One region of the Streptomyces sp. NPDC046931 genome, then DNA from elsewhere that is predicted to be linked to it. Evidence: riboswitches for the same ligand, from Rfam matches in the RefSeq annotation. Region 1 holds a riboswitch; the other holds the start of a gene.
The links. A riboswitch is a leader RNA that binds a small molecule or an ion and turns the genes downstream of it on or off. The one in region 1 is predicted to bind cyclic di-AMP.
Positions count from the first base shown of each region.

Region 2: linked by a shared signal. The riboswitch ahead of ABZ876_RS24780 (C40 family peptidase) and the one ahead of ABZ876_RS04125 (M23 family metallopeptidase) in region 1 are both predicted to bind cyclic di-AMP.

Region 1 covers NZ_JBEYWX010000002.1:4,041-24,565, reverse strand. The annotation lists gene ABZ876_RS04160 (GTPase) at 1-1,072, opposite strand, end outside; gene ABZ876_RS04155 (PASTA domain-containing protein) at 1,069-1,569, opposite strand; gene ribA (GTP cyclohydrolase II) at 2,498-3,211, opposite strand; gene ABZ876_RS04145 (MarR family transcriptional regulator) at 3,350-3,859, opposite strand; gene ABZ876_RS04140 (dihydrofolate reductase family protein) at 4,076-5,224, shown strand; tRNA gene ABZ876_RS04135 (tRNA-Met) at 5,307-5,380, shown strand; gene ABZ876_RS04130 (PP2C family protein-serine/threonine phosphatase) at 5,774-6,904, shown strand; cyclic di-AMP (ydaO/yuaA leader) riboswitch at 7,173-7,329, shown strand; gene ABZ876_RS04125 (M23 family metallopeptidase) at 7,341-8,375, shown strand; gene ABZ876_RS04120 (aldo/keto reductase) at 8,601-9,545, shown strand; gene ABZ876_RS04115 (PrsW family intramembrane metalloprotease) at 9,603-10,979, opposite strand; gene trmB (tRNA (guanosine(46)-N7)-methyltransferase TrmB) at 11,043-11,834, opposite strand; gene lhgO (L-2-hydroxyglutarate oxidase) at 12,027-13,244, opposite strand; gene ABZ876_RS04100 (MFS transporter) at 13,409-14,830, opposite strand; gene ABZ876_RS04095 (asparagine synthase-related protein) at 15,503-17,587, shown strand; gene ABZ876_RS04090 (helix-turn-helix domain-containing protein) at 17,717-18,481, opposite strand; gene ABZ876_RS04085 (NAD(P)/FAD-dependent oxidoreductase) at 18,913-20,262, shown strand; gene ABZ876_RS04080 (SpoIIE family protein phosphatase) at 20,471-20,525, shown strand, end outside.
Region 2 covers NZ_JBEYWX010000015.1:101,693-111,247, forward strand. The annotation lists gene bioD (dethiobiotin synthase) at 1-223, opposite strand, end outside; gene ABZ876_RS24735 (adenosylmethionine--8-amino-7-oxononanoate transaminase) at 225-1,505, opposite strand; gene bioB (biotin synthase BioB) at 1,498-2,733, opposite strand; gene ABZ876_RS24745 (8-amino-7-oxononanoate synthase) at 2,881-4,008, shown strand; gene ABZ876_RS24750 (DUF397 domain-containing protein) at 4,143-4,367, opposite strand; gene ABZ876_RS24755 (helix-turn-helix transcriptional regulator) at 4,377-5,237, opposite strand; gene ABZ876_RS24760 (ATP-binding protein) at 5,488-5,946, shown strand; partial or broken gene ABZ876_RS24765 (LysR substrate-binding domain-containing protein) at 6,358-6,561, opposite strand; partial or broken gene ABZ876_RS24770 (LysE family transporter) at 6,599-6,898, shown strand; gene ABZ876_RS24775 (DUF6328 family protein) at 6,837-7,373, opposite strand; gene ABZ876_RS24780 (C40 family peptidase) at 7,455-7,928, opposite strand; cyclic di-AMP (ydaO/yuaA leader) riboswitch at 7,932-8,127, opposite strand; gene ABZ876_RS24785 (hypothetical protein) at 8,505-8,810, opposite strand; gene ABZ876_RS24790 (ATP-dependent Clp protease proteolytic subunit) at 8,818-9,453, opposite strand.

The sequences.
Region 1 (20,525 bases):
CCGGATAGCCCAACACGGCGAACAGCGACTCGACCTCGCGTTCGAGGGATGCCGCTTCTTGCTCGATCTCGACCGCCAGGTCCTCGAGTTCGCCGACCCCTCGGCGGCACCGTGACCGGACGTCCTCGCGCAGCGCGGTCAACCGGAGCTCGGCGCCGCCTTCCTCGATCGAGGTGGCTATCAGGCGCTCCAGCGTCCCGAAGTTCGACCAGCGATCGAGGTAGTCCTTCCCGAACTCATCCCGTTCGCGGTGGAAGTTCTCCGGGGCTGGGCCGTGGAAGGGGGTCGTGGCGCGCGCGAACAAGGCCCGTCGGCTGTGGATCGCGACGACCGGTGTGTCGGGCAACCCAATCTGTACGAGCTGGGTCCGAATGTTGTCCGTGTGCTGGCGAACCGATTCGGACAGATTCCTGCGGCCAGCCTCGCGAACTTTCGCGGGGTGGCGCCAGCGCAAGTTGCGGACGTTGAGGACAGCCACCACCGGCTTTCCGTGGTCGCGGATCCAGGCGGCGATCTTCTCGAACTCCATCGCCTGCTGAGACTGGCTGTCGAAGCACAGAAGCACGATGTCAGCGATCTCGACTGCCTCGCGAGCCTTGGCCTCGAGATCCTCGCGGCTCTCGGTCCGTCCCCAGCCGTTGATCCCGGGTGTGTCGAACAGCCGGCAATCCCGCCACTCGATTGGACGCACCTCGGTGGTCCAATCGCTGACACCCGGTGAGACATACTCCCCGTCGAGCTGGCCGAACGCCGACAGCAGGGTGCTCTTTCCGACGCCGGTGCGTCCGAAGAACGCGATGTTGAACGACCCGAGCGACTCGCGCTCACGATCGAGGTGACGTCGCAGTTCCCCCGGAAACCCACGAGTGAAGTCATCCAGTCGGATGATCAAGCCAGACGAGGACGACGCGACGCGCTGCCCTTGCGCAAATGCGCCGACCAGGTCGTCCGTGATGTCATCCAGACGCGTCAGTTCCGCGCGTCCCTGCTCGACGGCCGATCGAACGGCCTCATCCAGCGACACCACCTCTGTCGCCAACTCGTCACCATTTCCCGCTGACAGACCGGTCATGGCGCGACGGTGATGCTCGTCGAGCTGTCCAGGGCCTGGCAGGCGACCTTCACGGACTTGCTGGTGAAGTCGGGCATGGTCGATCCGGCGGCCTGTGGCGCGGCGCCTTCGTCCGTGGCGGGGCAGGTCTCCTCGAGCTTCACCGTGGCGAAGTCGACCTTGGTGTCGGTCGGGTGTTCGCCGGGCGTCGGGGTCTGCGAGCAGACCTTCCAGTTGCGGTCGAAGGCCCGCATGCGGCCGCGCCCGAGGGCGTCGTGCGAGGTCAGGCTGTAGAAGCCGACGGCTTGAGCCCGGTCCTGCGCGGACTGCAGGCCCTTACCGATCATGTCCGGCAGGGTGACCGTCTTCTTGTCGTCCGTGGCGGGCGCGTTGCCAGCGGCCGGCAGCTGGTCGTTGGCGCTCTGCACGCTACTGGGCTTGCTGCTAGCAGTGTCAGTGCCCTCCCAGGCGGTGAGCATGAGCGCGGTGGGCGCCGCGGCGATGGTTCGGGTGTGCATGATCCCCCCTGAGCGGTTCCGCTGCTGAGGCACCATCATGCGACATGTGCGGCCTTGGTGAAGGCACTGTGAGGCGTTGCCACGTTGACGGCGGGGTGGCCGGTCGATAGTGCTTCGGAGCGTGCTGGGGCACGCTGCCAGTGCCTCACGGCGCGCTATGTACCCAGCGCCCAGGTCGTGTGCCCGCATCGCCAGGCGATCGCGCGACAGAGCCGCTAGCCTGTCCTCACCGGCCCGGACAGGGCACGCGCAGACGGCCAAGGGGCCCTACCCCAACCGGGTAGGGCCTCTTGGTGTTGGGAAGGCACTCCGACGCTCCCCTCATCCGGCGCTCGGCTGACCTGGGGGACTGCCTGGCCCCTGCCGCCGGCACCGCGGGACGGGTTCCTCTGGGAACGCTCTGGGAACGGAAGGACGGAGAAAGGCGGTGAAAGATCACGAAGGCCCTGCACGCCACTGGGCCTGTGACCTGCGCAGACAGGGAAAACGGGGGCAAGATCAGGAAACATGCGCGCACCGCTTGCCGGACTTTTAATCCATTGGTTGTGGGTTCGAGTCCCACAGGGCCTACGGCTGCGGAGGAGGGTTTAACCCCCTCTGACCTGCTATGACACGCCTGGGTTGACTTCGGTCGACCCGGGCGTCGTCTGTTTTGCGGGCATGGACCGGAGCGGCTGCGCGCCGCTGGGGACGATCAGATCCATCCTCGCCGTCCTGCCGGACGGGCGGCCGCATGACGGTTTTCTGCGACGGGTTCCTCGTGGCGGCGGACAGGCGGTGCGGACAGGCAGTTGCGTACCGTCCCGGGGCCAGGGCTGCCTGTTCGGCGGTCTCCTCGAGGGGCGCCCCATCGGCGGCGGTGCGGGGCTGCCGGGCGGCTGAGCTGCACACGGAACTCGTGGGCGCCGAAGAGACGTTGCCGCCGGTATCAGCCCGCCGTCAGTTCCGCGAGGGGCAGGGTGTGCTGGGTGTGGACCACCTTCGCGCGCAGGTAGCGGACGTTGTGTGCCGTGGTGAAGACACCCGTGGGGACGTGCTGGGTGACCGTGAGGCCGAGACCGCGCAGCTGGGCGGCCTTGTCGGGATTGTTGGAGAGCAGGTCCAGGCTGTCGATGCCGAGAGCGTGAAGCATCTGCGCGGCGGCCGTGTAGTCGCGGGCGTCCTCCGGCAGTCCGAGCGCGGCGTTCGCCTCGTACGTGTCCAGGCCCTGGTCCTGGAGGGCGTAGGCGTCGAGCTTGTTGTAGAGGCCGATGCCGCGGCCCTCCTGACGGAGGTACAGCAGGACGCCGCCCCGGTCGGCGATGCGCTCGACCGCCTCGCGCAGCTGGGGGCCGCAGTCGCAGCGGGCCGAGCCGAAGGCGTCACCGGTCAGGCACTCGGAGTGCAGCCGCACCAGCGGGGGCCGGCCGGCGGCGGGCTCGCCGAGCAGCACGGCCACGTGCTCCTGGCCGTCGGCGAGGCCGTGGAAGGTGACCAGGTCGGCGGTGACCGTGTAGCCGTCGCCGAAGCGGAGCGGGACCGTCACGCGGGTGCGGACTGTGGCGCCGGGAAGGCCCGTGGTGGCGAGGAGGTCGGTGGCGGTGGGCAGACGGGTCGGGTCGCTGCTGTCGCTGGCTGCGGTGGCGTCGCGTTGGTCGCGCATATGTGTCGTCTTTCTCCGGGCCGACGGTTGTGGTGCGGAGGGTGGGCCTCCATGTTTCAGTTTTGAAGCACAACCTCGGTCGGAGACTCTATCCCGTGCTTTAAGTTTCAAGCAACCTGTTTGACGGAGTGGCCGCCCTTACTCCGCGGAGGAGCGCCGCCGCCACGGCAGGCCGTCGCACCCCGGGCGTTCCTCGTCGCCCTGGAGCGCATCCGTGATACGGGCGCAGATCTCCTCGAGCTGGGTCACCTGCTCGGGAGTGAGGTGATCGAAAACGGCGGCACGGACCGTCTCGACATGCCCCGGCGCCGTGCGTTCCAGGAGCTCCATGCCCGCGTCCGTAAGAACCGCCAGACTGCCGCGCCGGTCGGTGGGGCACCCCTCCCGGCGCAGCGTGCCGTCCTTCTCCAGGCGGGTGACGACGTATGTCAGCCGACTGCGCGTGATCTTCAGCGTCTCCGCGAGGTCGGTCATCCGCATCTGGCGGCCGGGCGCGTCGGAGAGGTTGGCGAGAACGGAGTAGTACAGATGTGGCATGCCGGCCTCCTGCTGGAGCTGCCGGTCGACGGTGTCCTCCAGGAGCCATGACGCGGCGAGGTACGAGCGCCAGGCGCGCTGTTCCCCGGGAGTGAGCCAGCGGGTCGTCATATCGCACAGTGTAGTTATTGTTTAAATCTTGAAGCAAGGGTGGCCGAGGCTCTCGCCGGACCTCGACCACCGGCCCTGCCCTGACGCATCCTGACCACGCGGCCACGGGCCCCGGACACGGACCCTGGCCAACGACCTCGGCCGGCGAACCCTGCCCCCGGCCCCGGCCCCCCGACCGATCCTCGACCCCGGCCCCGATCCCTGGAGCGCACCCTCATGGCCCATCCCTATGTCCTGTTGTCCGCCGCCGTCTCCCTCGACGGCTTTCTGGACGACACCGGGCCCGAGCGGCTCCTGCTGTCCGGGCCGGAGGACTTCGACCGAGTCGACGATGTGCGGGCGGGCAGCGACGCGATACTCGTCGGCGCGGGCACGCTGCGCACCGACAACCCGCGGCTGCTGGTCTACTCGGAGGAGCGGCGCGCGGCCCGGGTCTCCGCCGGGCTGCCGGAGTACCCGTTGAAGGTTGTGGTCAGCGCGTCCGCGGACCTCGACCCGGACGCCCTCTTCTGGCACACGGGCGGCGCGAAGGCCCTCTACACCACGGACAAGGGCGCGGAACGGCTGCACGGGCTGCTGCCGGCGGACGTGGACGTGGTCGCACTCGGCCCGGACGTGGAGTGGGGGGCCGTGCTCACACATCTGGGCGAGGTCAAGGGCGTCAGGCGGCTCATGGTCGAGGGCGGCGGGCGGGTGCACACGCAGCTGCTGCAGCAGGGGCTCGCGGACGAGCTGCACCTCGTGCTCGCTCCGCTGGTCGTGGGACAGCCCGACGCCCCGCGGCTGTTCGGGCCGGGGGCCTACCCGCCGGGACGGATGCGGCTGCTGGAGACACGACCGGTCGGGGATGTCGTGCTGATGCGCTACGTACCCACCGCGCCCGGTACCGGCCGGTCGGCCACCGCCGCGGACCGGCGATGGCTGGAGACGGCGTGCGAGCTGGCGGGGCAGTGCCCGCCGTCCCGGACGGCCTTCAGCGTGGGGGCGGTGATCGTCGCGGCCGACGGCACGGAGCTGGCGCGGGCGCACTCCCGGGAGGGCGGGGACCCGGTGGTGCACGCGGAGGAGGCGGCGCTGGCCAAGCTGGACCCGGCGGATCGGCGACTGGCCACCGCCACGGTGTACAGCAGCCTGGAGCCCTGCGCCCGCCGCGCGTCCCGGCCGGCGCCGTGCGCCCGGCTGATCCTCGACGCCGGGGTACGACGGGTGGTCACGGCCTGGCGTGAACCGGACACGTTCGTGGCGGCGGCGGACGGGAACGCGCTGCTGACGGCGGAGGGCGCGGATGTGGTGCTGCTGCCCGGGTACGAGGAGCTGGCCAAGGCGCCGAACACCCATCTGCTGTCCCCGCCCGAAGGCCGCTGACGGCCGAAAAAAGCTGTCAAGCGCCGTGGACGTAAACCTGTGCGCTGCCTATCCCGCGCATGGCGTACACTGGAATCACCGACGCGGGGTGGAGCAGCTCGGTAGCTCGCTGGGCTCATAACCCAGAGGTCGCAGGTTCAAATCCTGTCCCCGCTACTGATGGCCGAGGGCCGGAGTCCGAAAGGGTTCCGGCCCTCGGTGTTTTCTCGTGCCCGCCACCCGTCCGTGTTCCCGGGCGTGTACGCCGGTCGGCCCACAGCGGTCGCCCCCCGCCCGTCCTCCGGGAAGCCTGGACGGGTGGTGCAGCGAGGTAGCGCGTGGCGGATCGAGGAGCCGTGCGACAAGGAGGACGGCGGGCCAGGGCCCGGAAGACCGTACGGCGGGACAGGCGTCCCGTACGACCAGACCATCGGCGGCCCCGCCGTCACCTCTCACCCGGAGAAGGACGTCCGGCCCGGTGACCGCTCCGCCGATGACCCCGATGACCCTCATGACTCCCATAGCCCCCATGACCCTCATGACTGGCCCGGGGACGCCCGGCCTTCGGGGATCGGGCCCGGGGACGCCCGGCCGCCGAGTACCGGCCCGGTGGAGAGCCGCCGGAGTTCGTATGTGCGGGCGCTGCTGCGGGCCCTGCCCGCGCTGCTCATCCTCCTCGGCGTCTGCTGCGGCCGGCTGACCCCGTCGGTCTTCCCGGCCGTCCCCCTGTTCACCGCCGCGCCGCTCGTGGCCGCGCCCCTGCACTCGCTGCGCGGCACCGTGGTCACGGGCGCCGCGGCCCTGGCCGCCGTCCTGGCGGTCCACCTCGGACTCGCCGTACCGGGGCCGTCCGGCGAGGTCACCGAGGCGGTCACCACCGCCGCAGCGGCCGTCCCCGCCGTCCTGATCAACGTGCTCGTACGCCGCAACGACGCCCGCCTCGCCTCCGCCCGCCGGATCGCCGAGGCCGCGCAGCGCGCCGTACTGCCCGAGCCCGCCGCCCGGATCGGGGGCCTGCTGATCGCCGCCCGGTACGACGCGGCGCAGGCCGACGCCTCCATCGGTGGCGACCTGTACGCCGTGCAGGACTCCCCGCACGGAGTACGTCTCGTGGTCGGGGACGTGCGGGGCAAGGGGACGGGTGCCGTGGCCGCGGTCGCCGTCGTCATCGGCGCCTTCCGGGAGGCGGCCGAGCAGGAGGCGTCCCTGGAGGCCGTCGCCCAGCGCCTGGAGCGTGCGCTGTCGCGTGAGGGCGTCCGCCGGGAGGGCCCCGACGCCCACGAGGGGTTCACCACCGCCGTCCTGGCGGAGATCCCGCACGAGGAAGGCGCCGTCCGCATCGTCAACCGCGGCCACCCCGCCCCCCTGCTCCTGCTCCCGGACGGCACCCTGCGCGAACTGGAGGCGCGCGAGCCGGGGCTGCCGCTCGGGATGGGCGACCTCGCCCTCTGGCCCGACCGCGCGGAGGAGTGGGACTTTCCGCCCGGTTCGACGCTGTTCTTCTACACGGACGGCGTCTCGGAGGCCCGGGACGCGCGCGGCGAGTTCTACGACCCCGCCGATCGCCTCGCCGGGCGGGTCCTGCCCACTCCGGGCGCGGTGCTGGCCGCCGTCACGGAGGACGTCGCCCGCCACACCGGCGGCCAGGCCACGGACGACATGGCGCTGCTGGCCGTGCGCCGCCGGTCCGAGCGCTCATGAAGACCTTGGAGGACCAAAAGCCGTGGGGCGCCCGGACCTTGTCACGGTGGGTGAACGGGCGAACCCCCTCCGCATAACAACTGACACACCATCAGTATGGGTGGGGCGGGTGAGGCAGGGTCAAGTCGCCCGTTTTTCACCGTTCGTGTCGTGAAAGTCCTGGCCAAGAGCGTTAATGATCTGTCCGAACGGCTTGGAATCCGGTGCCCGGGTCTATTAACGTTCGATAACGCAGCGCGGTCGTCCCAGCCGTCACCCGAGGCGGCTCCGTGCGCGTGTGCCGAATCCCGCAAGGGAACCGGGGAACCACCAACTTGGGGTGAATCGGGCGGATGCCGCCGTGTCAAAACGGTCGGTATACGCGCGTAGGAGACCTTCCCCTCCGAACCCGTCAGCTAACCCGGTAGGCGAAACGGAAGGAAAGGAGTGCGCCCACGTGGCGTCCAACCGGCCTGCCGAGAGTACCTCGTTCGCCCCTGGCGGCACGCAGACGATCGGCTTTGCGTCCCGCACCGACGAGGGCCCCTGGGAGGAGTGGAACCCCACCGAGGATTCCGTCCGCCCCGTCCGCGGTCGGCACCGCGTCACCAAGCAGCGCGGCGGCGGGCTCGCCCGCAGCTCCACCGTTCTCGGCGTCGGCGTGATGGCCGCGGTCGGCGCGGGCGGCATGGCCACCGCGCAGACCGGGAAGCCGCCGGTGTCCATATCCCTGCCCGACCTCTCCTCGGTCACCGACTCGGCCAAGTCGCTCATCGGCGAGGACACCAGCGCTCCCAAGGGCTCCGCCACCCCCCTGAGCACCGCGGGTGTCAGCACCGCCGACGCCGCCGCGGGCACCGAGGACGCGGGCGAGGTGCTGCGCGCCCGGATCATGCGGCAGGCCGAGTCCCAGCAGGACCGGATGGCCGCAGCGGCCGCACAGGCCGCCGAGGACGCCGCCGCGAAGAAGGCCGCCGCCGCGGCGGCCAAGGCGCAGGACGCCGCCCGGGCCAAGGCCGCCGCCGAGAAGAAGGCGGCGGAGGCGGAGGCCAGGAAGAAGGCCGAGGCCGCGCGCCTGGCGGAGCTCGCCAAGCAGTACGCGCTGCCCACCTCCTCGTACACCCTGACCTCGCGCTTCGGTGACGCCGGCGCCATGTGGTCCTCCGGCTACCACACGGGTCTCGACTTCGCCGCCCCCACGGGCACGCTCATCAAGGCCATCCACAGCGGCACCATCACGCAGGCCGGCTGGGCGGGTTCGTACGGCTATCGCACGGTCCTGACCCTCGACGACGGCACCGAGCTGTGGTTCTGCCACCAGTCGTCGATCAGCGTCACCGTCGGCCAGAAGGTGTCCACGGGCGATGTCATCGGCCGCGTGGGCGCCACCGGCAACGTCACCGGGCCGCACCTGCACCTGGAGGTCCACCCGGGCGGGGGCAGCGGGATCGACCCGATGGCGTGGCTCCAGGGCAAGGGCCTCAACCCCTGACGCCTGGGTCCATGACCCCGGCGCCCGTTCCCTCCTCCTGCCCCGCCCTTTCCCGGACCCGCCACTCCTCTCCTGAGCCCCGGCGGTCCTGACGACATCCCCCCGACGTCAGGGCTGCCGGTCAGGTGAGCGGAACAGGCACGCGGAACGGCCCACGGGCGGAACAGGCACACGGAACGGCCCACGGGCGGAATAGACGCTTCCGGTACGGGCGTTGAGACGGGCATGACGTCTCTTCTCAAGCTCGGCTCCTCGGATCTCGAGGTCTTCCCCCTCTCCCTCGGCGGCAATGTCTTCGGCTGGACCGCCGACGAGACGCAGTCCTTCGCCGTGCTCGACGCCTATGTGGCCGCCGGCGGCAACTTCGTCGACACTGCCGACGTCTACTCGGCGTGGGGCCCCGGCAACAAGGGCGGCGAGTCCGAGACCGTCATCGGCAAGTGGCTGGCGGCCCGCTCCAACCGCTCCGACGTGATCATCGCGACCAAGGTCAGCCAGCACCCCGAGTACCGGGGGCTGGGCGCCGCCAACATCAAGGCGGCGGCCGACGCGTCCCTGCGCCGCCTGGGCACCGATTGCATCGACCTCTACTACACGCACTTCGACCAGCCGGAGGTGCCGGTCGAGGAGATCATCGGCGCGCTCGACGACCTGGTGAAGGCGGGCAAGGTGCGCGCCATCGGCGCCTCCAACATCTCCGCCGAGCGCCTCCAGGCGTCGCTCGACTTCTCCGACCGCGAGAACCTGGCCCGGTATGTAGCGCTCCAGCCGCACTACAACCTGGTCTCCCGCGACACCTACGAGGGCCCGTTGCAGGACGTGGCCGTCCGGGCGGGCCTGGCGGCCGTTCCCTACTACGCGCTCGCCTCCGGCTTCCTCACAGGCAAGTACCGGCCGGGCACCACCGTGGACTCGGCACGGGCGCAGGGGGCGGGCAAGCACCTGGAGACCGAGCGCGGCCGACGCGTGCTCGGGGCCCTCGACAAGGTCGCGCGGGCACGGGGCGCGGAGATCGCGACGGTCGCGCTGGCGTGGCTTGCGGCCCAGCCGACGGTCCTGGCCCCGATCGCCTCCGCCCGCACGGTGGAACAGCTGCCCGCGCTGCTGGCGGTGGCGGACCTGACCCTCACGGAGGAGGACCTGGCCAAGCTGACTGAGGCGTCGGCGTAGCGCGCGGTAGCGACCGTCCGCGACGGCGGAGCCGGCGGCGCCGCACCGCCCGCGACCCTACGAGCGGTAGGGGTTGTATGCGGGATACGGCGACGTCGGCCCGTACGGCGCCGGGTGCCACGGGCCGTACCCGTACCCGGGGCCGTACCCGTACCCGGGGCCTTGCCCGTACCCGGGGCCTTGCCCGTACCCGGGGCCGGGCCAGACCGGTGGGTGCACCGGCGCCGTCGTCCGCGCGGCGTGCGCCAGCGCCGGTCGCGCCACTGCCCGCCGCGCCCACAGCGCGGAGAGCAGCTCCCTCTCCCGCACGACGAAGTCGGCCCCCGCCCGGCCGCGGTGCCCCCGGTGCCGCAGGAACGCCAGGGAGGTCGCGTACGCCTGGTACTCCGCCACCGAGCGCGCCGCCGCCTTCCCGGAGTGCTGCCGCGCGTACTGCCGGGCCAGCCGCCGCGCCCGCATGGAGCCGAGGACGAACGGCTCCACGGGCCCCAGCCATCCGGTGGCCGCGTACGCGGGCAGCTCCTCCCTTACCGTCCTCAGCTCCCGCTGCCGCGTCCAGATCACCAGCCAGGTCAGCAGCGCGAACGCGGGCGCCATGAAGGACGCGTACACCGCGAAGAACCCGTACTCGCCGAACGACGACGACCCGTTCCACATGGAGTGCATGCCCATGGCGAGCAGCAGACCGCCCAGGGGCATCAGGACGCGCAGTGCGGGCCGGCGTTCGGCGTTCAGCGCCGCGATACCGAAGCCGATGCCGGTGAGCACGGTGAACAGCGGATGCGCGAAGGGCGCCATCACCACCCGGACGAAGAAGGTCGCGGCCGTCACGGAGGCGAGCCCGCGCCCACCGCTGATCTGGTCCGTGCCGAAGGCCGTGCCCAGATAGAGGACGTTCTCGGTGAAGGCGAAGCCGGTGGCGGTGACCCCGGCTATCACGACCCCGTCCACGATCCCGGTGAAGTCCCGTCTGCGGAACAGGAATACCAGCAGCAGGGCCGCCGCCTTGGCGGACTCCTCGACGATCGGCGCTATGAGGGTCGCGCCGAGTGTGTCGGCGCTGTTCGGGTCCGCGGTCGCGGTCGCTATCCATCGGGTCGCGAAGCTGTTCGCGACGATGGCGATGAGCGCGGCCGCGCACGCCCCCCATGCGAAGGCGAAGATCATGTTCCGCCAGGGCCCGGGTTCCACCCGGTCCAGCCAGCGGAACGCGGCGACCAGCAACGGCACGGGCAGCACTGCGAGTCCCAGCCCTACCAGGAATCCCTCGGTGCCGGTCTGCTGCCGCACGAGGGCGAGGATGACGAGTCCGGAGAGAGCGAGGAGCGTGATCGGCGCGCCGTAGCGCACCCACCGACGCTGCCACCAGTGCGGGTGCCGGTTCTGGCCCGCGTTGCCGTCGGGATGCGTCGGATACGGGGGACAGATGGCCACGGCATCGACCCTAACGAGACAGGGGCGTCGCCCGCGACGGTACCCGGCGGGCTCGCGGGGCGCTCAGTCGCCGGCGGAGGACTGGTCCCGGTGCGGTACGCGCCGGAACAGCAGGTCGTTCACCACATGCCCCTTGTCCAGCCCCTGGCCCTCGAAACGGGTCAGGGGACGGAATTCGGGCCGTGGCGCATAGCCGCCGCCGGGCCGGGTGTTCTCGAAGTCGGGGTGCGCGGTGAGCACCTCGAGCATCTGCTCGGCGTACGGCTCCCAGTCCGTCGCGCAGTGCACCAGCGCGCCCGGCTTGAGGCGGGCGGCGGCGAGCGTGAGGAACTCGGGCTGGATCAGGCGCCGCTTGTGGTGGCGCTTCTTCGGCCACGGGTCGGGGAAGTAGACGCGCAGCCCGTCGAGCGCGTCGGGCGGGAGCATCTCGCGGAGCAGAATGATCGCGTCGCCGTTCGCGACCCGGATGTTGGTCAGCCCGTTCCGCTCGGCGAGGCCCAGCAGATTGCCCTGACCGGGGGTGTGCACGTCGACGGCGAGGATGTTGGTGTCCGGGTCGTCGGCGGCCATCCGCGCGGTGGCCTCGCCCATGCCGAAGCCGATCTCGAGCACCACGGGGCGCGTGTTCCCGAACAGCTCGGTGAGATCGACGGTCCGCTGCCCGTCGATGTCCAGTCCCCACTGGGGCCACAGCCGTTGCAGGGCGTCCGCCTGCCCGGCCGTGACCCGGCTGCGCCGCGGCTGGAAACTCCGGATCCGCCGCTCGAAGTGGGACCCGGCGGGATCGGCCCTCGGCCCGTCGGGGAAGCGGGGCTCTCCCTTGGCCCGGCTGTGGCGCGGGGAGGCACCGTGGATACGCGGGGGCCGGCCGGCGGGGGCGCCCGCGGGCTCTTGGGGGGCGAAATCGAGAGAGTCAGACACAGTGGCATCAATTTTAGGGGGAGGACGACCGTGACCGGCCGGCCCGGCCCGTCGTACGGCATCGCGACGGCAGCCCGACGGCACCCGGCATGGCGACGGCGGTCGGGAGCCGGGTCCGCGGGCGGCTCACGCCCGGGCCAGTACCGCCAGCGCCCTGCGTGCGACCTCCCGCCCGATCGGCAGCGAGGCGGTGGCGGCGGGCGACGGCGCGTTCAGTACGTGCACCGCCCGTGCCCCCTGCCGGATCAGGAAGTCGTCCACCAGCGTCCCGTCCCGCAGCACGGCCTGCGCCCGCACTCCCGCCGGGGCCCGCACGAGGTCGTCCGCCCGGACCACCGGCAGCAGCCTGCGCACCGCCTGGGTGAACGCCTCCTTCGACACCGACCGCCGCAGCTCACCCGCCCCGTACCGCCAGTGCCGCCGTGCTATCCGCCACGACCCCGGCCATGCCACCGTCGCGCCGAGTTCCCGTGGCCGTACGGCTCCCCAGCCGTACCCCTCGCGGGCCAGCGCGGGGACCGCGTTCGGCCCGATGTGGACCTCTCCGTCGATGCCTCGCGTCAGATGCACCCCGAGGAACGGAAAGGCCGGATCCGGCACCGGATACACCAGCCCCCGCACCAGCTCGGGCCGGGCCAGCGCGTAGTACTCGCCCCGGAACGGCACGATCCGCATGCCGGGCTCGTCGCCGGTCAGCCGGGCCACCTCGTCACAGTGCAGTCCGGCGCAGTTGACCAGCACGCGTGCGCGAAGGACCGTCCCGTCGGCCGTGCGCACGGCGACGCCCAGGGCCGGGCGCCGGTCGATCCGTACGACCTCCGCCCCGTACCGGATCTCCGCCCCGGAGGCCTCGCCCAGCTGCCGGGCGACCGCCACGAAGTCGCAGATCCCGGTCGTGCCCACGTGGATGGCGGCGAGACCGCGCACCTCCGGCTCGTACTCCGCGATCTGGGCCGGGCCCAGTTCCCTGACCGGTATGCCGTTCTCCCGGCCGCGCTGGACGAGTGCGTGCAGGCGGGCCAGCTCCTCGCGCTCCGTGGCGACGATCAGCTTGCCCGTGACGGAGTGCGCGATGCCGTACTCGGCGCAGAACTTGACCATCTCGGCGGCGCCCTTCACCGCGTAGCGCGCCTTCAGGGAGTCGGGGCGGTAGTAGATCCCGCTGTGGATGACCCCGCTGTTGCGCCCCGTCTGATGGCGGGCCGGCCCTGACTCCTTCTCCAGGACCGTCACCCGGGTGCCCGGGGCGGCACGCGTGATCGCATACGCCGTCGACAGGCCGACGATGCCGCCGCCGATCACCAGCACGTCGCAGTCGTACGCGATCTTCCGCACCTGCTCCACCTCCCGGTTTCGATAGTGCACTGCGCCACTGACAATGCCCTCAAACCCCGGAGGAACCGAAGACCGCGCAGGTCACACGGCCGCGTCGGGCCCCGGAAGGGCGCGTCGGCCCCGGAAGGCGCGCCGGGCCCCCGGAAAGGGACCCGGGCCTCCCGGCGGCGCGCCTACGCCGGTGCCATCAGCAGCGGCCGTGCCCGCTCCCGCAGCTCCGCCACGCGCGGTTCGTCCCCGTACGGCTCCAGCCGGTGCAGCAGGTCCCGCACGTACTCGGTGGTGCGCGCCGACGATATGCGGTTGGCCACCTCCACCGCCCGCACGCCCTGCTCGCAGGCCGCGTCCAGGTTGCCCGACTCCAGTTCGGCGACCGCCGACACGACCAGCCGCAGCCCGTGCGAGCGCACGAACTCCTCCGTGGGCCGGGACAGCGCCTGCTCGGTGAAGCGGCGGACCTGGCGCGGGGCCTTGAGGTCGCGGTAGCACTCGGCGGCGTCGGCCGCGAAGCGGTCGTAGGAGTAGAAGCCGAGCCAGGACGGGTCGTTGTCGCCGTCGCGGGCCCGTTCCAGCCAGCCCTCGGCGGCCTTCAGGGCCGCGCCGGCCGCCTGGGCGTCACCCGCGCGCGCGTGCGCCCGGGCCTCGACCAGACGGAAGAAGCTCATGGTGCGGGCCGTGGCCAGGCCGCGGTTGCGTTCCAGGGCGGCCTGGGCGAGGTCGACGCCCTCGTCGCCGAAGCCGCGGTAGGTCGCCTGGAGCGACATGGAGGCCAGGACGTATCCCCCGAGGGGCACGTCGGCGGCCGCCCGGGCGAGGCGCAGTGCCTGGATGTAGTAGCGCTGGGCGGCCTCCTGCTGTCCCGTGTCGAAGGCCATCCAGCCGGCCAGCCGCGTCAGTTCGGCGCTCGCCCCGAACAGCGCCCGGCCCACCTCGTCCGAGTAGGAGCCGAGCAGCAGCGGCGCCGCCTCCACTCGTAAGCACTCGGGCACCATGGACGAACGCCAGTCGCCGCCCCCGTACTTGGAGTCCCAGCGTCTGGCGTCCTCCGCGGCCTCGCGGAGTTTCCGTACGTCGCTGTGGCCGACCTTCAGCGGTGCTCCCGATCCGTCGCCGGAGCCGGGGTCGCGCGCCACCGAGCTGTCGGCCGGGGTTATCAGCCAGCGGGAGGCAGGGGTGGCGTAAGCGCTCACCGCGAACGATCCGGCCAGCGACTGCCAGATGCCGCCGCCGGTCCGGCGCCCGGCGAGGTCGAGGCGGTACAGCTCCGTCGCCGACTTCACCGCCTGTCCTACGTCCCGGGGGAAGGCGAGGCCCACTTCCGGTGCGGGATCCGCGTCCGCCAGCCCGATCTCGTGGAGCGGTACCGGGCGGCCGAGCTTCTGGCCGATGGCCGCGGCGATGAGATGCGGCGCGGCGCCCTGCGGCACCATGCCCTTCGACACCCAGCGCGCCACCGAGGTCTTGTCGTAGCGAAGCGTCAACCCGCGTTGGGCGCCAAGGTCGTTGACGCGCCGGGCGAGTCCTGCATTGCTGATTCCCGCGAGGGCGAGAACGGCGCCGAGCTTTTCGTTCGGCCCGCGTTGCTCCCTGGACATGCGCCACCCCTCGAACAGACGGCTGCCGCAGCGATGGCATAACCGTGCGGCATTCGTAAACCCAGCGTAGTTCGCCGCATCCCATGCGTTAAGGGGCTTAAATCCGGATGGCGGGATTGTGGTCCGTACCTCAGTACGGAGTGTTGCGGTGTGCTCCTGGTGTGTGGCCGTGCGCCCGCCCGTGCGCTCTTCTCCGGCCACCGGGGGAACGGTTCCATGGGCCGTGCGTGGGTCGGCCCGCTGCACTGGATCCAGTGGGCTGGGGGACACCGCCGCCTCCATCCCCGCGGGCGGCGGACCGGTCCGGGAGGCGAACTCCGCCTCCCGGACTGTGCGTTGCGCAGCCCCTGTACGGAGCGTGCGCACGCCTGCCTGCCCTCCACCGCTTTGGCTGAAAATCGACGGTGGTTTTCGGGGGTGATCAAGCCCCCCACCATGACTCTTGAGGGCGCGAACAGCGTTTTCGGGGAGCGAATCGGGGGCGCATTCGCGTCGCTGTCTTTCTCCGTTCTCCCTGCCCGAAAAGGGAGTTCACCGGCTGGTGGCCGGAGGTCCAAGGGCGCGTTGCGGGGCGTGTAAGGCGTGGCGCAAGCCCTCCGGCGCGCGTTCTTCGTGGCAGCATGGGAGCCGTTCGTACGGTGCACTGGTTGTCCACAGCCTGTGGAGGCGTCGATGCGGTGGTTGGTGGGATGGAGCAGCACCGCCGCTGGAGCCGCCGGGCCGGGATCGGCCGGAGCCACCGGATACGACGGTGAGACCGTGCACCCGGTTGGCGCCCAGCTCCTGTGGGGCGACCCCGATCCCCTGTGGGCCGTCGGTGACTGGCGCCCCGACGAAGTGCGCGTAGTGAAGGCGGACGCGCAGACCCGTATCGCGGTCCTCGGCATCTGCGGGGCCTCCGACGAGGAACTGCGCGTCGGCCTGTTCGCCGCCCGTGGAGGAGCACTTCGCCATCTGACCGCCTGGTCCGGCAGCTACACCGCCGTCGTCCAGGTCGGGCGCAGGATCACGGTGTGCGGTGATCTCGCCGGCGCGCGGCCCGTCTTCCACACCCCCTGGGCCGGCGGCACCGCGTACGCGACCGCCGCGCTCCCCCTCGCCGACCTCATCGAGGCCAATCTGGACTTCGGGCACCTGGCGGCCCTCCTCGCCGCCCCCGACGTACCGGCCGCGCTCCACGACTCGACCCCCTACGACGGCGTACGGCGCATTCCGCCGGGTCACGCGCTCATCCTGCGCGCGGGGGCCCGGGAGATCGCCGGCTATGAACCGGTCGCCTCCCTGGCGGTCGCCGCGCCTCCGGCGGACCCGGCCGACGCCGTGGACGCGGTGCGCGACGCCCTGGTCGACGCCGTACGCGCTCGGCTGGCGGCACCTCGGCATGTGCCGGGCGTCGAGATCGACCCCGGACCCGTCCCCGGAATGGGACCGGCGGAACGCCGCGCGGCGCGCGGCATGCCCGTTCCCGGGATCGGCGCGGACCTCTCCGGAGGGCCGGCCTCCGGCACGCTGGCTCTTCTCGCGGCCGGCCTTCCCGGGATGCCCGGCACGATCCTCGGGCACGGCACCGGTGCCGGCGAACGCCTGCTGGCCGTCACCTTCAACGACCTCGCCGTGCGGGGCCGCGACGCCGAGCTGGAGCGGGCCGGCACCCTCGCCGCCAATCCCCGTCTGCACCATGTGGTGGTGACCGGAGGAGAGGAAGCGCTCCCCTACGCCGAGCTCGAGGCCCCGCTGACCGACGAGCCGGGCCCCTCCCTGGTGACGGCGGCCAGGCACCGCGCGCGACTGGCTTCGGGCAGCGCGGACCACTTCACGGGCTACGGCGCGCGCCAGGTCCTCGACGCGCATCCGGCCCGTCTCGCGGACCTGCTGATGGACCGCAGGCGACGCCATCTCGTGCGTCCGGTCGCCGCGCTGGCGAGGGCCGACGGCTCGGTGATGGTCTCGGCGCGCGTGTACGCCGCGGCGCGCAAGCTGGCCCGCACGTCGTACCGGGCCGGTGTCGCCTCGCTCGCCGACCGTCTGATGCAGCAACGCTTCGAGGAGCCCGGGGGAGCGGTGGGTGCGTCGCTCGCCGCCCTCACCTGGGCCAGACCGGGGCCGGCGGCGCGCTGGCTGACGGGCGAGGCCCTCGCGGAGGTATCGGCTCGCCTGCAAGGAGCCGCCGGCCAGGCGGGAGCCGGTCCCGGGCAGCGCCCCGGAGACCACCGCGCGCGTGCCGCGCTGGCGAGACACGCGGCGGACGTACGGGTGCTGGAACAGGCCGCCGAGATCCGTTCCCAGCGGCTGCACTCGCCGTTCCTGGACAATCAGGTCGTCCGTGCCTGCCGTGTGCTGCCGGAGGCGCTGCGGGTGCAGCCGGGGGCGCGGGCGGCGATCCTTCGCACGGTCCTGGAGGGCGCGGGTGTCGGGGGACTGCCGCCCGGCTGGGGCGCCCCCTCGCATGCGTCGTCGGCGGCCGCGGCCCGAGCCGGTCTCCGGGTGGCCGTTCACTCCCTGATGGCCCTGTTCGACACGCCTCTGCTGGCGGAGGCGGGTCTGGTGGAGGCCCGGGTCGTCCGCAAGGCGGTGCGCGCCGCGGCGGACGGCGAGCCCCTCCCGCTGGACGGCCTCGCGGACCTGGTCTCCCTGGAGCTGTGGCTGCGCCGCCTGCTCGCCCGCCGGGGCACATGCTGGTCGGGCACCCCCGCCCGGGCGCGCGCGGTACCGGCGGGCATATCGGCACGCGGGCGAGCGCTCGGGGCCGGGACGTAAGCACCGCAGGCCCGACGGCGCATCCTCCCCTGCGTGAGCGTCCCCGACCCCCGTACGCGGGCGACGCGGTGCCCGCGTACGGGAGGTTCCGTCGGGTGGTGGGCCCCCGGTGCCCGGGGCCCGGCCGACTCACGCCGGGCGGGACCGCAGTCCCTCCAACAGGATGTCGAGCAGCCGGGTCGAGGCCGCCGCCTGCTGTGCCGCGTCCGGCAGCGAGGGCGCCGCCGTGGCGATCACCAGCAGCACGTCCGAGACGGTGACGTCCGCCCGCAGCTCACCCGCCGCGCGCGCCCGCTCCACGAGCTGTCCGACGACCTCCAGCAGCGTCGCCGTGCCCACGTCGTCCGGCTCCGGCGCGGGCTGGGCCACGAGCCGCAGCTCGGTGGCCGAGGGCATCCGCTGCTGCGGCAGCCGCGCCTCGTCCACGGGCGCCGCGCCGGGACCCTCGGTCCCTTCCTCGACGACCCCGACCCGGAGCACCTGCGGCGGCAGCAGCCGCCCCGCGCCCGACGCCACCGACGTCCGCAGGAAGCGCGACAGCGCCGACCACGGATCGTCCTCCTGGCCGAGTGCCGCCCTGGCCTGGTCGGTCAGCCGGGACGTCTCCTCCTCGGCTATCCGCCGCACCAGGACGTCCTTGCTCGGGAAGCGCCGGTAGACCGTGCCGACGCCGACCCGCGCGCGCCGTGCCACGTCCTCCATCGGTGCGCCGTACCCCAGTTCGCCGAAGACCTCGCGCGCCGCGCGCAGTACATGTTCCAGGTTGCGCTGTGCGTCCACCCGCAGCGGCGTCGTCCGCGAAACGTCCTCGCGTCCGTTGCCCGCCGCAGCGCCCACCGTGCCCGCCGCTGCCACAGCGGACGCGGATGACCAATGAGAGTCCTGAATGTGCATAAGTGTTCCCCCGGTAATGACGTCTCCCCCCGGAGACTCTCCCCGCCATCGGAAGCCGGAGCGTACGGAACGAGCGTCGTACGTGTCCGGGCCCGCCCGTCGCGAGCCCGTCGAGCGCGTCCCCCTACACCCCGTCGACACACGAACATAGTTGAGAGGGGGTCAATTCAGAAGGGGCAGGTTCCGCACGGAGCGCCCCCCGATCGGAGTACGGGCCGGTTACGTCCCGATTGCGCCCCCGAGTTCCACCCGGCTCACACCCACTGACCTGCGGATTTTCCGTGTACTCCGGTAATCCGGCCAACCCTGCGGGGTACCGCCGTCCGGTCACACAATGTGCCAGACCTGTGGACAAACTCGCGCGCCCGGTGCGTCATGGGATGGTGACGGCTGCATTTCATCGGGCGACGCCCACCGAACCCCCGAAGTGTGTGCGCATCCTCATCGTGGGCGGCGGCTACGTCGGCCTGTACACGGCCCTGCGGTTGCAACGGAAGCTGAAGGCGGAACTCGGCCGGGGCGAGGCGGAGATCGTGGTGGTCTCGCCCAATCCCTACATGACGTATCAGCCGTTCCTGCCCGAGGCGGCCGCCGGAGCCATCTCGCCGCGCCACGTGGTCGTCCCGCTGCGCCGGGTCCTGGACGGCTGCCATGTGGTCATCGGCGAGGTCACCGCCGTCGACCACGCCAAGCACACCGCCACGGTCGCCACCCTCGCCACCGGGGAGAGCGGGCGGACGGAACAGTTCTCGTACGACGAACTCGTCCTCGCCCCAGGCTCGATCTCGCGCACCCTTCCGATCCCCGGCCTCGCCGATCACGGCATCGGCTTCAAGACCCTCGAAGAGGCCATCGGCCTGCGCAACCACGTCATCGAACAGATGGACATCGCCTCCTCCACCCGCGACCCGGCGATCCGTGACGCGGCCCTCACGTTCGTCTTCGTCGGAGGCGGATTCGCCGGAGTGGAGGCGCTCGGCGAGCTGGAGGACATGGCGCGCTACGCCGCGCGCTACTACCACAACGTGAAGCCCGAGGACATGAAGTGGATCCTCGTGGAGGCAACCGGCCGCATCCTCCCGGAGGTCGGAGAGGAGATGGGCCGGTACACGGTCACCGAGCTGCGCCGTCGCAACATCGACGTACGCCTCGAAACCCGCCTCGAGTCGTGCGTCGACCGGGTGGCCGTCCTGTCCGACGGCGCACGCTTCCCGACCCGTACGGTCGTGTGGACCGCCGGGGTGAAGCCCCACCCGGTGCTCGCGGCCACGGACCTGCCGCTGAACGGCCGCGGGCGTCTGAAGTGCACCCCCGAGCTGACCGTGGAGGGCGTCACGCACGCGTGGGCCGCGGGGGACGCGGCCGCCGTCCCGGACGTCACCGCGGAGGACCCGGGCGCGACGACCGCACCCAACGCCCAGCACGCGGTGCGCCAGGCCAGGGTCCTCGGCGACAACATCGTGCGCTCGCTGCGCGACCAGCCCCTGGAGACGTACGCCCACAAATACGTCGGCTCGGTCGCCTCCCTGGGGCTGCACAAGGGCGTGGCACACGTCTACGGGCGCAAGCTGAAGGGCTACCCCGCCTGGTTCATGCACCGCACGTACCACCTGAGCAGGGTGCCCACCTTCAACCGCAAGGCCCGGGTACTGGCCGAGTGGACCCTGGCCGGACTCTTCAAGAGGGAGATCGTCTCCCTCGGTTCACTCGAACATCCCCGTGCGGAGTTCGAACTCGCGGCCGGTGGAAAGCCTTCAGGGGACCCGAAGGGGTCGTCCTGACCGGATCCAGGAACTACCCCGTAAGGGCCGACGTCTGACGGATGTCGGCCCGGTCCGACAGACTGGTCCCCGACCCCGGGCGGGCCGACCCCCGCCCTGACGAACCCACCAGGCTTTCCCCACTGTGCCGCCACCCCGGGGGCAGGCCCCCGGACTCCAGACCGGATCCGGAGCCGGCCGGCTACGACAACGACAAGGCAAGGAATCGGTGAACTTCACGCGCTGGAGCGCCCGGCTCCCCGGAACGCAGCGCCGCGCCGCAG
Region 2 (9,555 bases), on a different contig from region 1:
GCGCCAACGGATCGGGGTAGCGGGCGAGTTCCCGCACCGTCCAGGCGCCCGAGAGCCGGGCCACCTCGTCGGCGTCCCCGCGCTCGTCGGGTCCCACACCCGTCTGCGCGGGCTTGAGCACGGCCACGGAGCGGCCCGCCGCGACCGCCACCGCCGCGACGGCCGCGGTCGTGACCGTCTTCCCGACCTCCGTGCCGGTCCCCGTGACCACCAGTACCGACATCTCAGCCCTCCTGTGCCGCCGCGCACACCGCGCGTGCGATCCGTGCCACGTCCGCGTCTCCCGTCACATACGGCGGCATCGTGTAGACGAGGTCGCGGAACGGCCGCAGCCACACGCCCTCGCGCACCGCGGCCCGGGTCGCCGCCGCCATGTCCACCTCGTGGTCGAGCTGGACGACGCCGATGGCGCCGAGCACCCGCACCTCGCGCACGCCGGGCAGGTCACGCGCGGGAGCGAGGCCCTCCTTCAGACCCGTCTCGATCCGCTTGACCTCCGTCTGCCAGTCCTGCCCGAGCAGCAGGCCGAGCGAGGCGCAGGCGACGGCCGCCGCCAGCGGGTTGCCCATGAAGGTGGGTCCGTGCGCGAGCAGCGGCACCTCGCCACGGGAGATCCCCTCGGCCACGCGCGGGGTGCACAGCGTCGCCGCCATCGTCAGGTAGCCGCCGGTCAGCGCCTTGCCGACGCACATCACATCGGGGGTCACCGCCGCGTGGTCGGCGGCGAACAGCGCGCCCGTACGGCCGAACCCGGTGGCGATCTCGTCGAAGACCAGCAGGACGTCGTGCGCGTCGCACGCCTCGCGCAGCACCCGCAGATACGCGGGGGAGTGGAACCGCATCCCGCCCGCGCCCTGCACCACCGGCTCGACGATCACCGCCGCCAGCTCGTCCGCGTGCCGGGCGATCGCCGCGCGCAACCCGTCGGCGTACGACTCCTCGTAGGCGGCCGGCGGCGCCCCGGTGAACACCTGCCGCGGCAGGACGCCCCGCCACAGCTCGTGCATGCCGCCCTCGGGGTCGCAGACGGACATCGGCTGCCAGGTGTCGCCGTGATAGCCGCCGCGCCAGGTCAGCAGCCGCTGCTTGGCGGGACGGCCGAGCGAACGCCAGTACTGGAGGCACATCTTGACAGCGACCTCGACCGAGACCGAGCCCGAGTCGGCGAGGAACACATGCTCGAGACCATCCGGCGACATATCGACAAGGAGCTTTGCCAACCGGACGGCGGGCTCGTGGGTGAGCCCGCCGAACATCACATGGCTCATGCGCGCCAGCTGCTCGCGCGCGGCCTCGTTGAGCACCGGGTGGTTGTAGCCGTGGATCGCCGACCACCAGGACGACATGCCGTCGACGAGTTCTCCGGAGCCGTCGGCCAGACGCAGCCGCACCCCGCTCGCCGACTCCACGACGAGCGGCTCCTGCCGGCCCGGCATGGGACCGTACGGATGCCAGACGTGCTGCCGGTCGAGCGCCAGCAGCTCGTCCACGGAGAACTCAGGCATTGGGCGCGAGATCCGTTCCGGCGCCCCGGCGGCGCACCGCGACCAGGTCCGTACGGGGCTCTTCGACGCGCGGCAGGGAAGCGGAGCCGCACACACCGCCACTCTCGTGGGACCCGCATCCGCCCCCGCCGTGGGACCCGCATGCGCCGCCCTCGTCGGATCCGCATGCGCCGCCCTCGTGGGATCCGCATCCGGCGGCCTCATGGGATCCGCAGCCGCCCGCCACCCGGTGCTCGGGCAGCGTCACCCGGTCCGTGCCCTCCACCTCGAACCCGGCGTCCGCGATCATCTCCAGGTCGGCTTTGCCCGCCTGGCCCTCGCTGGTCAGGTAGTCCCCGAGGAAGATGGAGTTGGCGAGGTGCAGGGCCAGCGGCTGCATCGAGCGGAGGTGGACCTCACGGCCGCCCGCGATGCGCACCTCGACGTCCGGGCACACGAACCGGACCATGGCGAGGATCCGCAGACACCGCTGCGGCGTCAGGTTCCACTCCTTGGCCAGCGGCGTTCCCTCGAACGGGATCAGGAAGTTGACGGGCACCGAGTCGGGGTCCAGCTCACGCAGCGAGAAGACGACGTCCACCAGGTCCTCGTCGCTCTCGCCCATGCCTGCGATCAGCCCGGAGCAGGCCGAGAGCCCGGCGGCGTGCGCCTTGTGCACCGTGTCCACCCGGTCGGCGTAGGTGTGGGTGGTGGTGATGTCCCCGTAGGTCGCCTCCGAGGTGTTGAGGTTGTGGTTGTAGGCGTCGGCGCCCGCCGCGCGCAGCCGTTCGGCCTGGCCGTCGGAGAGCAGCCCGAGACAGGCGCACACCTCGACGCCGTCGTTCTGCTCCTTGATGGTCCTGATGGTGTCGGAGACCCGGTCCACGTCCCGGTCGGTGGGCCCGCGGCCGCTCGCCACCAGGCAGACCCGCTTGGCGCCGCCCGCGACGCCGGCCGCCGCGGCCTGCGACGCCTGATCCGGCTTGAGCCAGGTGTACTTGAGGATCTCGGCCTTCGAGCCGAGCCGCTGGGAGCAGTAGGAACAGTCCTCCGGGCACAGGCCGGACTTCAGGTTGACGAGATAGTTGAGTTTCACCCGTCGGCCGAACCAGTGGCGGCGCACCTTGCCGGCCGCGGCCACCACATCGAGCACGTCGTCGTCGGAAGTGGCGAGGACGGCCAGAGCTTCCTCGCGGGTCGGCATCTCGCGCCGCAGCCCCTTGTCCACCAGCGTGTTCAGCAGGTCCATGAGAGCCGATCCTGTCCTACGGGACCGCCCCGGGCCAAGGAGAGAATGCACAACAGACGACCTTCGTCGTGTGGGTATTGCCACATCCTGGGCGGCTGGTCGTCCCGCTAGTGTCTGTGCACTGCCTACAAATGCCCCGGAGGACCCATGGCGTTCGGCTGGATCGACGAACAGGCGCGGGCGCGCCGCCGAGCCGGACTCGTCCGCACACTGCGCCCCCGCCCCGCCGACTCGCCGCTCCTCGACCTCGCGGGCAACGACTACCTGGGCCTGTCGCGCCATCCGGAGGTCACCGAGGGCGCGGCAGGGGCGGCCCGGCTGTGGGGCGGTGGTGCGACCGGTTCCCGCCTCGTCTCCGGGACGACGGAACTCCACGGCGAGCTGGAGCGCGAGCTGGCCGACTTCTGCGGCTTCGAGGCGGCGCTCGTCCTCTCCTCCGGGTACGCGGCCAATCTCGCGGCGGTCACCGCGCTCGCCCCGCACGGCTCACTGATCGTCTCCGACGCGGGCAACCACGCCTCGCTCATCGACGGCTGCCGGCTCGCCCGCGGCACCACCCAGGTCGTGGCGCACGCCGATCCCGAGGCGGTCCGCAAGGCGCTCGACACCCACGGCGGCCCCGGCGTCGTGGTCTCCGACACGGTGTTCTCGGTGGACGGCGACGCGGCCCCGCTGGCCGGCCTGGCGGACGCCGCGAGGCAGTTCGGGGCCGGACTGATCGTCGACGACGCACACGGGCTCGGCGTGCTCGGGTCCGGCGGCCGGGGCGCCCCGCACGCGGCCGGTCTCGCGGGCGCCCCGGACCTGGTGGCGACGGTGACGCTGTCGAAGTCGCTCGGCAGTCAGGGCGGGGCCGTCCTCGGCCCGGCGCGGGTGATCGACCATCTGGTCAACGCGGCACGGACGTTCATCTTCGACACCGGGCTCGCCCCGGCGGCGGCGGGCGCGGCACTCGCGGCGCTGCGTCTGCTGCGCCGCGAGCCGGAACGTGCCCTGCGGGTCCGCGCCGTGGCGACGGCCTTGCACGCCCGCCTCACGGCCGAGGGCCATGAGGCGGTGCGCCCGGACGCCGCCGTGGTCTCCGTGCGGGCACCGTCTCCCGAACTGGCCGTGCGGTGGGCGGCGGACTGCCGGGCGGCGGGAGTCGCCGTCGGCTGCTTCCGTCCGCCGTCGGTGCCCGACGGCATCTCACGGCTGCGGCTGACCGCCCGTGCGGACCTCACCGACGAGCAGATCGAGCACGCCGTGCGTGTGATCGGCGCGACGCGACCGTAAGTCGGCGAAACGGCCGTGCCTCGCTCGTCGGACGCACGTGACGCGCCCGCAACCGTGAGAAGAAGTGCTCCGTCAGAGTGATGCGGAAATCGACTCGAAATTGACTCAAAGAAGTCCGAGTCGAGAGGAAATGATCAGCTCAGTCCTGCCAGAAACTCCTTCCAGACCTCGGGGGTGAAGAGCAGGGCCGGACCGGTGACGTTCTTGGAGTCGCGCACGGCCACCAGTCCCTGCCAGGGGCCGCCGCCCGGACGGGCGGTCTCGACGCAGTTGTTCATTCCCGTACTGCGGCTGCTGCGCAGCCAACGCACGCCGTCCAGGGACGTGCTGGCGGGGATGTGCCGAGGCGGTGCTGACATGGTGCCTCCTTACGCATCGCCGGCCAACGCGGCGATGTAATCCAACGAGTCCTCGGGCGAAAGGGCGTGGATCCGAAGGGAGTCGAAGGCCTCGCAGTAGGCCTGGAGGTCTTCTTTCCGTTCGAGGTAGAGGCTACTCGTCAAGTGGTCGAGAACGACCACATCCAGATCAGATCTGCTCGGGAATGAGAAGATAACGAAAGGGCCGGTGATGCCGATGTGTGCCCCGGCCGCGAAGGGCAGCACCTGGAGCCGCACATGGGGCATCCTGGCCGCTTCCAGGAGCCGGTCGAGCTGCCGCGCCATGGCCCCCGGGCCGCCGATCTCCCGGCGCAGCACGGCCTCGTCCAGGACGGCGCTCAGCCGCAGCGGCGGATCCGCGCGCAGCACCTCCTGACGGGCCAGCCGAACCTCCACCAGGGCGTCCAGCTTGTCGTCCTCCAGGGTGCCCACGGCGGCCCGGGTCACCGCCCGGGCGTACTCGGGTGTCTGGAGCAGCCCCGGCACCACCGAGGTCTCCAGTGTGCGCATCCCGCTCGCCTGCGACTCCAGGCTGATGAAATCGCGGTAGGCAGGCGGCAGCACACCCCGATAGGCGTGCCACCAGTTCTGCCGGCCGCCGCCGTCCTCGGAACCGGCCAGTACCAGCAGCAGTTCCCGCAGTTCCGGGTCGTCGACACCGTACGCGTCCAGCAGTAGGCGTACGTCCCCCGGCTTGACCCCGCTGGAGCCCGTCTCGATCCGGCTCACCTTCGACTGGTGCCAGCCGACGAGGGCGGCCGCCTCACCGCTGGTGAGCCCTGCCCCGGCGCGCAGGCCGCGCAATTCGGCGCCGAGTTTGCGGCGGCGCACCGCTGGTCCGTACTGCATGGCCGACTCCCTACGCACGGCGCGCGGCTTTCACGGCGACGGTAGAGGATGACCCAGAACGCGGCCCGAATACGGTCGGTCGTCGGAGAGTTCACCGCTTCGGGCGACAGATATATGCATATCTCGAGGGATCGCACCCGGGAGAGCCCTGGTGATGGCAGTCTGGCGCGCAGCACCAAGTCCGGGACCGTTCTCGAACCAATCCTCTCCGTGTCGGACTTCGGTCCCGTGGGAAAGGGACGACGTCGCCATGGCAGACCATCAGGAAGCATCCGTCACTCTGCCGAGCGATCCCGCCTCGGTCTTCGCAGCCCGAAAATACGTCTCGGACGTCCTGGTCGAATGGGGCCTGCCGAGCGACGCCGAAGTCGCCGACACGGTTCGCCTGATCGTGTCCGAACTGGCGACCAATGCCGTACAGCACACCTTCGGGCAGTCACCGACGTTCACGGTCGACATCGCGCTCGCCCGGGAGGAGTTACTGTGCATCGGCGTCACGGACAGCCATCCGCGCTTCCCCAAGCGGCTGCCCGCCGCCGTGCAGCAGGACAACGGGCGCGGCATGGTGATCGTCCGCTGGCTGACCGCCGAGTACGGCGGGAGCCTCAGCGTGCGGCCCACCCGGGAGGGTGGCAAGACGGTCGCGATCGAACTGCCGTGGACCGCACCGGCGCGGTCGGCCACGGCGGCGGGCCGGCAGGAGCCTTGAAGCGTCAGGAGCCTTGAACCGGCGGGCGGCGTCCGCCGGGGCCGGTGGGCTGGGCGGGTGTGTCCGGGCCGGGGGGCACGGCGTCAGCCCGGGTCGGCCGGCCGGGCGGTGTCTGTTCGGGTCGATCAGCAGAACCCCGCATACCTGGGATGGTGTCTGCCGGTGCCCATCCGGCGAAGCGGCGTCTTTCCGGGCCAGGCGGCCGGAGGAGGTGTTCGGGGTGTTGGGCGGGTCGGGGCCGGCGCGGCGACGCGGCGCAGACCCGAGTCGGTCGCACGGAGCGGGGTGTGGCCGGGTCGATCGGCAGGACGGTGCGTACACGGGCTGCGGCTGCCGGACATGGGACGCTACGGCTCGGTGCCGCGCCGGGCTGCCGGGCGGGGTGTGCCCCGGGCGTGGTGACGGTGGGTGTCAGACGTGCCGTGCCGCTCGTCCGAAGGCGCCGCGCAGCAGGGCACGGAAGGCGTCGGCCGCCGGTGCCGACTCGTCGGGGCGGTACGCGACCGAGATCGTACGGCGCAACGTGCCCGGCTCCAGCGGCCGTACGCCGAGCGGGCTCGCCGTGGTCCTCGCCACCCTCTCCGGCACCACGGCCACCCCGAGACCGGCGCTGACCGCCGGGCACGAGGAACACCCCGGGGCGCGGGACGCGGGGCGGCCGCTGCGGCAGGGTTTCGTGACCAACGCGCTGAACCCGAAGGCGTCCTTGACCTTCCTGAGCCTGCTGCCGCAGTTCGTGCCCGCGGGCAGCCCCGCGATGCCGCGGACGCTGGTGCTCGCCCTGATCGTCCTTGCGGTCTGCCTGGTGTGGTTCCCCACCGTCGCGCTGCTCGTGGACCGGCTGGGCCGGTGGCTGCGCCGCCCGGGGACGTCGCGGGCCCTGGAGGCGATCACCGGGGGCGCGCTGACCGGACTGGGTCTGCTGCTGGTTCTCGAGCCCGTCGCGAACTGAGGAGCGTGCGCCGCACCAGCAGCGGCAGGATGTGCCACAGGCCCACGCACACCAGGAGCGTCGCCACGGCGGCGGTGATGCCGGCGGTACGGCCGAGGGACACGTCCACCACCAGCAGGACCGCGCCGGTGAACGCCAGCGACAGCACCACCGTCCCGGTCCCGGCGAAACGGGACGAGATCCGTACGATGACGGGTTTGGCGTTCCGCTGGAAGAGCATCCGGTGCAATGCGGCCGGTGCCGTGAACAGGGCCGCGGCCACCACGGACAGCAGCAGGGTGACGACGTAGATGATGCGCTGACCCATGTCGAGGGACGGAAAGCGCTGGGTGAACGCAAGGGTCAGCAGGAACGCGAAGAGGATCTGCACCCCGGTCTGGGTGACGCGAAGTTCCTGCAGCAGCTCGGCGAAGTTGCGGTCGGCGCGCTCCAGCGGTGTCTCGTCCCGTGCCTGCGGGGGTGGTCGGTCGGCCATGGTGAACTAGTAACCGCTGATGTTCTCTTCACGCCCCCGAGGGGTGACGGCGCACCGACGCCGTCACCCCCGCCCTCCGGGTCAGCTCACCCGGCCGTACCAGACGCTCTTCGTCCAGATCTTCTCGAGCCGCACGACGGAACCGGTTTTGGGGGAGTGCCAGATCTTTCCCTTCCCGGCGTAGATGCCGACGTGGTAGACGTTCCGACCCGAGTGGAAGAACACCAGGTCGCCCGCCTTGCGGTGGGAGGCGGAGATGTGGTGCGTCTTGTTGTACTGAGCCGCTGCCGTACGGGGCAGGGGCTTGCCCGCCTTCTTGTACGCGTAGAGCGTGAGCCCGGAGCAGTCGAAGCGACGCGGCCCGGCGGCCCCCCACTTGTAGGGAGCCCCCTTCTTGGAGGCCGCGATCTGGAGCGCCTTCGTCGCCGGAGACGCGGCGGACGCGTCTGAGGCGACGCCGGGAACCACGATGCTGCCGCCGACGGCGGCGAGGGTGAGGGCCGAGGCCGTGCCGGCCCGGGTCAGCAGCGACGGGACACGATTGAGCGCAGTCATGCGCAACCCTTCGTCAGCCGCCTGTGAAGGATGACCTGTCGGATTCGGGCTGGCGAAGTAGCCCGGCCGCTTGCGCGGCTTCACCCCAAGGACCGTCCGGATCTCTCCGGTGGCCCGCCTTGCTGGGTCCTCCACTCCTGCCGATCCACTCCTGTCGACCGGTCATCCGGGCGGCGGCAGGATTCGGCGTCCGCCCGGACCGCCCCGCCGCGGTGGCGGGGGCTTGTCGTCAGGAAGGGATCTTCACTCAGGCGTGTCGGAAAATCACAATGGAATCGGGGGTTTGTGGCATTACTCACCACTCACCCGTTCGGCTGGACACCCTTGTGTTCGGGGGCCGTTGGAGGGAACGACGAGCCTCGGACCTGCGACGGAGCGCCTCCTTGCCCCTGGGCGGCAGGCGCTTTGACCGGCTGTTCCGGGCTCCCGGCCGGAGCGGGGTCTACGCCGACCAGGGGTACGCCATTTGGTCCGTTTCAACACGGGTCCAGGCGCACCGACGACCGCGCGGGCCGTCTGCGGGGGGTGACCGGACCGTGGTCAACTCCACACCCGGGGCCCGCCGGTCACTGCCTGTCAGTCCGGTCCCGGTGGCACCGCGATCCGGGCCGTGCGGCGCTCGCCGTCGAGGACGCGCAGGGCCCGGGCCAGCGTGGTGCCGTGCAGTTCGTGCTCCCCGCGCTGGTGCATGACCGTCAGCGCGTCGCGCAGGGCCACCGCCTTGGCCGCCAGGGCCTGGGCGGCGCGCAGTCCGCGGTAGGTGTCCCCGGAGTGCACCGGGTTGATGCGTCCGAGCAGATCGACGACGTCGAGGTATCGGTCGATCAGCTCGGCCTCGGCCCGGGTCAGCGCGGGCAGCGGGGGCAGTTCGGGCGGCAGCATCGGCGGCTCACCTCGCGTCGGACGCGGCGCGCGACGCCTTGCGACTGGGGATGATGCCGTCGATCAGTCCATACTCCACCGCGGCGGGCGCGTCGAGGATCGTGTCCCGCTCGATGTCGGCGGCGATCCGCTCGGGGCTCTGGCCCGTGTGGCGCACCAGCATCTCCTCCAGCCGCCCCCGGACGCGTGTCAGTTCCTCGGCCTGGATCGCCAGATCACTGGCCTGTCCGTGAACGGGTTCCGGCAGGGATGGCTGGTGGATCAGCACGCGTGCTCCGGGCAGTGCGTATCGCTTGCCCGGTGTGCCCCCCGCCAGCAGCACGGCGGCCGCGGACGCCGCCTGGCCGAGGCAGACCGTCTCCACGTCACAGCCGACGTACTGCATCGTGTCGTAGACGGCGGTCATCGCGCTGAACGAGCCACCCGGGGAGTTGATGTACAGCGAGATGTCGCGGTCCGGATCCAGGTACTCGAGATGCATGAACTGCGCCATCACATCGTTCGCCGACGTGTCGTCGACCGGCGTCCCCAGGAACACGATCCGCTCGTCCAGCAGTTTCGCGTAGGGATCGAGGGTCCGGTGCCCGTAGCCGGTCCGCTCGGTGAACTCGGGCAGCACATGACGGGCGGACGGTCGGTTCATGGCACGGCCTCCTCGGAATCGCTCTCCTGTTAAAAATGTACAGGACGTACATTACCTGGAGGGGTGCTGCACGCTGAGAGCGAAAAGGGCGGGTCGCAGGTC